DNA from 2 places in the Paenibacillus sp. LT-B23 genome. Region 1 is predicted to be linked to the other one. Evidence: riboswitches for the same ligand, from Rfam matches in the RefSeq annotation. Region 1 holds a riboswitch; the other holds the start of a gene.

Region 1 (3,412 bases):
CAGGTGCTGGACCATCGTTCGCCCCTGGGCCTTTTACTATTTTCGCTTGGGGTGAGCGTCGACTCCTTTTCTGTCGGGGTATCACTGGGCATGTTCCAGAGTGATTTGGTGCTGACCGTTCTGACGTTTGGCTTTTGCGGGGGAGCGATGGCGATGCTGGGACTGCTGTTAGGCCGCAAGGTCAGCCGCAATCTGGGAGACTATGGAGAAGCGGTGGGCGGTGCTATTTTACTGGCATTTGGCATTATGTTTATGTTTTGATTTTGGGGCGGACAGTGTAAAATAAATACAGGATTTTAGTAATCCTCTGTTTATATATTTTTTAACTTACGGGGGGTGAAGACGTTGAAACATATCTTATTCGTTTGCACAGGGAACACCTGTCGCAGTCCAATGGCTGAAGGGATGCTGCGCAAGCTGTCTGCTGAGCACGGGCTAGGGTTGGAAGTGCGCTCGGCGGGAGTAGCCGCGATGGAAGGTACGCCCATTTCCCGACATGCAGAGGCAGTGCTACGTGACCACAATATCTCGGATCAAATCACCTCAACTTCTTTGAACGGTGGGCTTGCCGAGTGGGCACATCTGATTTTAACCTTGACCCAAGGGCATAAGCAGCACGTCATTCAGCGCTTTCCCCAAACGGTGGGCAAGGTGTTTACGCTCAAGGAATATGTGGAGGACCGGGATTCAGTGCTGAATGATGTACAGGAGCTGGATGGTCTGTACGCTTCGCAACAACTGATGGGATCATTAGGTCAGGAGCTTTCGGCACGGGAGCGTGAGCGGATGATTGAACTGCGTCAACGTATTCCGGGCTTTGATATTTCCGATCCGTTCGGCGGGTCGCGTGAAGATTACGATGTCACGGCTGCAGAAATCCGAACAGCGCTGCACAAGCTGGTGGACAAGCTACAGTCCTTGTCCGAATAAAGTTTGGATTACCTATCTATTTTGTACGGGATCTGTTGATTTTCGGCGGTTAATCCGTTAAGATAAGGTGGAAAAACAAGAATCCGGTGTAACTGGCGACAAAAGTGGGGTTAACCACGATGGAGCACCGGATATACGGCCGGTCGCCTGGGCAAAAGAGCAAATCCACATAGGCTGTGGACTGCTCTTTTTTCGTATATGAACTAGGTCCGGCCTCCAGTGTCCTTCCGTCCAGACAAATGGCTATTATTCTTCCGCATGCTGTTACTTCGAGTATCCAAACCGAGAGAGGGTCCTTTAAGCAGTTTTTCCATTTTTCCTGCTCGAAATCCGATTCATCGGCTATAATATAGTCAGATTGTGATATCAGGAGAGAGTGTGTTGAACATGGGGCATAAGCCCGTGCCCAGTCTCTGTGGGGCCGTTCAACCAAAGGAGGTTCCAATGGTAGGACAATTGGATCATGAGGTTGCGCTTAAAGCACAGACCGCTTCTGTCGTGAAGGAAATCGCAGAAGCAGCCAGTCTCAAAGCTGGTCGCCTGTTGGTTATCGGCGTAAGCACCAGTGAGGTGGCGGGAAGCCGGATTGGCACGGCGGGAGCGCTCGATGTAGCGCAGCAATTGCTGGCTGGAGTGGAATCCGTTCGCAGGGCGTATGGTTTTGACGTGGCATTTCAATGCTGCGAGCATTTGAACCGTGCGCTAGTCGTTGAGCGAGCCGTGCTGGAGCGGCTGGGACTGACGGAGGTCGCCGCCGTTCCCGTTCGTACGGCAGGCGGATCTATGGCTACCGCCGCCTATCGTGCGCTGGAAGATGCGTGTCTGGCAGCGAATGTACAGGCGCATGCGGGGGTAGACATTGGTGAGACGCTGATCGGTATGCATTTGCGACCGATTGCCGTTCCGTTTCGTCCAGGCCTTCGCTGGATTGGCGAAGCGCGTGTGACGGCGGCATTCACTCGTCCTCCGCTCATTGGCGGACAACGAGCAGTGTATAGTCTGGAGCAAGAAGGCGGCGGAAGCTGCGACTAGCATTTGTATTTTGGCTTGGACTGCATGTTTGTATTGATCTTTTTTGCATTGATGATGAGGTACCCAACAGAGGAGCAGGCGCTTGCCTGTATACCTGACAATTGACCATGGAGAGGGAGTAATCAATCATGATGGAACATCTGCGTAAAAGTGACCCGGCAGTGCTGGAAGCAATGGGACTTGAACTGAAACGACAACGCCACAATATCGAGCTGATCGCATCCGAAAATATCGTCAGCGAAGCAGTAATGGAAGCAATGGGCTCCGTACTGACGAATAAATATGCTGAAGGTTATCCAAACAAACGCTACTACGGTGGCTGTGAGCATGTGGATATCGTCGAGGACATTGCACGCGACCGTGCCAAAGAACTGTTCGGTGCAGAGCATGCTAACGTACAGGCTCACTCGGGAGCGCAAGCGAACATGGCAGTATATCTGGCAGCTCTTAAACCTGGAGATACCGTACTGGGTATGAACCTGGCGCACGGTGGCCATCTGACACACGGAAGTCCGGTTAACGCCTCCGGCTTGCTGTATAACTTTGCCGCTTACGGCGTACGTGAAGACAACTTCCGCATCGACTATGATGAAGTGCGCAAGGCAGCCTTCAAGCATCGCCCTCGTCTGATTGTAGCCGGAGCGAGCGCGTATCCGCGTACCATCGATTTTGAAGCCTTTGCTTCCATTGCCAACGATGTGGGCGCTCTGTTCATGGTCGATATGGCACATATCGCGGGTCTTGTGGCAGCAGGTATTCACCCAAGCCCGGTTCCGCATGCTCAATTTGTTACAACAACGACACACAAAACGCTGCGTGGTCCGCGTGGCGGTCTGATTCTGACTCGCAAAGCGTGGGCGCAAGCGATTGATAAAGCGATTTTCCCAGGCACTCAAGGGGGGCCTTTGATGCATGTGATCGCATCTAAAGCCGTTGCCTTGGGTGAAGCGCTCCAGCCTTCCTTCAAAACCTATGCGCAAAACGTAGTTCGCAACGCCCAGGTGCTGGCTGAGACATTGCTGGCTGAAGGCATTAACATTGTATCCGGCGGTACGGATAATCACTTGATGCTGCTGGACACGCGTAACTTGAACATCACTGGAAAAGAAGCGGAGCATGTACTGGATTCCGTGGGCATCACGGTCAACAAAAACGCGATTCCTTTCGACCCGACCAGTCCATTCGTTACCAGCGGAATCCGCATTGGTACACCTGCTGCAACATCCCGTGGTATGGATGAAGAGGCTATGGTCAAAATCGGTAAAATCATTGCTGAAACTCTCAAAAATCCGAAGGATGATACGGTATTGTTTAAAGCCAGCCAAGCTGTTGGCGAACTGACAGACAAATTCCCGATCTACCCAGGTACTCAATACTAATCAATCGGCTTGTTCATGCTCCCCCTTAGCCTCAGGTTGTCAGCCTTGGCATCTGGGGGATGACCATGACT
Region 2 (3,412 bases), on a different contig from region 1:
ATGAACGTGATGGAAGCCGATATTGCCCGTAATCCATTGCAACACCTTGGGAAGCTTATAGTAAGAGCTGCCTTCTACGGCTGCATTAATATAGCTCCACTCTTCATCATGCTCAAAATACGAATCCTCAAACTGATGCTGTACATAGAACAACCAGATTCCCAGCACACCTGATACAAAAAAAATAGGTGCCTGTATCAAAACAAAATTCTGCCATCCGATGGCCCAGCACAACAGAGCGTACAAGACAACTAGAGATATATTCGTTACATGCGTATTTATTCTTTCCTTACGTTTTGCCTTCTTTGTGTTAAAGCGATAGGAAATCAAAAAAGTGTAGATCGGACCGAGTCCGAACATCCCCCATGGACTCCGGTATACACGATAAGCCAGTCGTGTCCATGCAGAAGCTTCTATATACTCTTCCACCGTAAGCACCCACATATCACCTGTGCCCCGTTTGTCCAGATTACTGCTGGTTGCATGGTGGATCGCGTGGCTATTTTTCCATTGGTCATACGGGCAAAGTGTAATAATACCTGTAATCGTGCCCACAATGTCATTCAGCCTGCGGCTTTTGAAGAACGATTGATGACCGCAATCATGAAAAATGATAAACGTTCGTATAACAAACCCTGAAGCAATAATAGTAATGGGAAGGGTCAGCCAATACGATACCGACAGACTAAGATAAGCGGCATACCATAGCAGAATCAGTGGACCCAGGGTATTAATGAGTTGCAGAACGCTGGATTTCGTGTTTATTTTCTCATAGGGAGCCATATTTTTTTTCAATTGGGCTAATGGGAGTTGTGTCATACTTAATGTTGATCCTCCTTTAAAATGACGCCCGTACCTTGATCTCGTCAGGCGTACATGTTGATCTAACCTCAGTATAAGGGGATACCTGTGTTCGAAGTAGTCATAAACGTCAGTTCAGGAATATGACATTTGTCATATGGGCAAATAACATGACCTCTTTGCCAAATGTTCACGGGTTTCTTTTCGGAAGATTATTTGTTAAAATATAAGATAAATAACGCTGTATGTGACTGGCGAAGTCAGTGGAATCAACCACGAGGGAGCATACAATGAAAGCGTGCCGTTCGCCTGGGAGAAGTATTTGCAGAGGATTCGTCTGTCGTGACGACCTTGTGCAAATACTTTTTTTCGTTTTACAAGACCATGACACCCTGTTGATTCCATCATGCGATAAATTCAGAGGAGGTTCAGACTATGGCTATCATTATGAAATCCAAAGAAGCAGCTGAGCAAGTGTATGCAACGATCCGTAACAAAGTAGAACAAATGAAACAGCAAGGGCATCGCCCTCATTTGGCAACACTGTTGGTAGAAGGCGATCCGGCCTCTGCCTACTACGCCCGGACCAAGCAAAAAATAGCGGAGAAGCTGGGCATCTCCTTTCATCTTCATACCTTTGACCGCCATGTAAGCGAAGCTGAACTCCTTCACCTGATCGGCAGCCTGAACGAAGCCTCTCATGTACATGGTATTATGCTGGAATTGCCTCTTCCCCAGCATCTATCCGCTTCAGCGATTAAACAATCCATCGCCCCGTACAAGGATATTGATGGAATTACCCCAGGCAACAAGCTGGCTACCGTTACAGGTGAAAGCGGATTGTATCCCGCTACGCCTCAAGCCTGTATTGAGCTACTCAAACATTACGGTCACACATTGGCAGGCAAAAATGTCACCCTTGTCGGCATAGGACAGACGGTGGGACTTCCCCTTTTTCACATGCTGCAAAGAGAAAATGCCACCGTTACCGCCTGTCATGCAGGCACACGTGATATTGCGGAGCATTTGAGCCATGCAGACATTGCCTTCGTTGCAGTCGGTTGCCCTGATGTGATTACACAGGATATGGTTCATCCCGGTTTGATTTTGGTAGATGCGGGAATTAACGAGACGCTGGAGGGAAAAATAGTGGGGGATGCTGCTTTAGACGTTGGGGAAAAGGTACATGCCATTTCTCCGGTTCCCGGCGGTGTCGGCACATTAACAACTGCGATTTTGTACAAGAATCTGCTCAAAGCAATAGATCTGCAACAATACTCCAGAGAGGTGGCCTATTCATGAGTGAACTGTCGTGGAGTGATTCCATCGGACATTTTCTAAGAGAGGCTGGAAGTGCAGCGCCTACCCCCGGCGGAGGAAGTGTATCCGCACTGGCAGCGGCACTGGGCGCGGCTATGACCTCCATGACCGCCAGCCTTACCCAAGGAGAAAAATACGCGCATGTTCATGGTCAAATCACTGAAGTGATTCATAGCATGGAAAATCTGTCTGCGCGCTGTGAGGAACTGATGACCGCAGACATTCAATCCTTTGAACAATACATGACCGCATTGCGCTTGCCCAAAGAAACAGACGAAGAAAAACGCTATCGAACCCATTCCCTACAGACCGTGGTGATCGCCGCCATTGAGGTGCCGATGCGTTTGCTGGAAGTGTGCCGGGACGGAATGCAGCGTGCCTACAGTATTGTGGAACTGTCCAACAAAAATGTCATTTCTGATCTCGGCATAGGCGCGATTCTGTTCGAGGCTGCCGCCCAATCCGCCCTGCTCACCGTTGAAATTAACCTTGCTTCCCTGAAAGATTTGGATGTCAAACACGCCTATGAAGCGAAAACGGCTGCGCTCATTAGTGAAATTGGACAAATCAAAGCGCAAACCTTATTGATCGTGCGTGGCCGAATAACGAGCTAAGAAATAACCTCCAAATCCATGTCTAAGCATGGGTTTCTGGAGGTTATTTTTTTGGAATTGATTTGTTCTGGAAAACTTTTCTATAAATTCTTCGTCTATTGATAAGTAGATATTCTCCTTATATACATTGATGAAGAAATGAGGAAAAACGCATGAAAAGACGTACTCTGTTAATCAGTATGATCGCGTTGTTATTGTTCAGTTCCAGTGCATGGGCGGCCGAAGATGAATCGACGTCCCGTATTCGCTCTTATGATTCCGGGAGTCTGATTCAATCCGATGGGAGCTTGTGGTTATGGGGCTATAATCAATCCGTACCGACTCGTGTAGAAGATAAGCCCAACGTTGTAAGAACATTTTCGAATATAATCCAGGAAGGCGATCTGATATTTACCTTACAAGATCATTCCGCCTGGTATGTGCCAAGAAACAACATTTCTGAATCCGTGAAATTCATTCCTCTGGAAGGACTACAAAACATCATAGACGTGCGTATTATGAATGATCATGTGCTCGCCCTAAATGCCGAAGGAACCGTATTATCCGCTGATCGAATCGAAAATGGTGGCAACTTTGGCCCATTTCAAACTCTTTCCGGCATCGACAAGATTACAGAGTTGGATAGTTACTATGAAGAAAGACCGCAATATGAGGAACGCTGGCTCTTCTTGAAGAAG

The links. A riboswitch is a leader RNA that binds a small molecule or an ion and turns the genes downstream of it on or off. The one in region 1 is predicted to bind ZMP and ZTP.
Region 2: it holds a riboswitch for ZMP and ZTP, as region 1 does, so the genes downstream of both, ACWXW9_RS20840 (bifunctional 5,10-methylenetetrahydrofolate dehydrogenase/5,10-methenyltetrahydrofolate cyclohydrolase) here and ACWXW9_RS15005 (TIGR01440 family protein) in region 1, are expected to answer to the same signal.

The regions. Positions count from the first base shown of each region.
Region 1 is NZ_JBSQBM010000011.1:24,103-27,514, forward strand. It holds gene ACWXW9_RS14995 (manganese efflux pump MntP) at 1-261, shown strand, start outside; gene ACWXW9_RS15000 (low molecular weight protein arginine phosphatase) at 346-930, shown strand; ZMP/ZTP riboswitch at 1,009-1,090, shown strand; gene ACWXW9_RS15005 (TIGR01440 family protein) at 1,375-1,962, shown strand; gene glyA (serine hydroxymethyltransferase) at 2,091-3,341, shown strand.
Region 2 is NZ_JBSQBM010000018.1:51,163-54,574, reverse strand. It holds gene desA (Delta(5) desaturase DesA) at 1-819, opposite strand, end outside; ZMP/ZTP riboswitch at 1,039-1,123, shown strand; gene ACWXW9_RS20840 (bifunctional 5,10-methylenetetrahydrofolate dehydrogenase/5,10-methenyltetrahydrofolate cyclohydrolase) at 1,237-2,103, shown strand; gene ACWXW9_RS20835 (cyclodeaminase/cyclohydrolase family protein) at 2,100-2,735, shown strand; gene ACWXW9_RS20830 (stalk domain-containing protein) at 2,888-3,412, shown strand, end outside.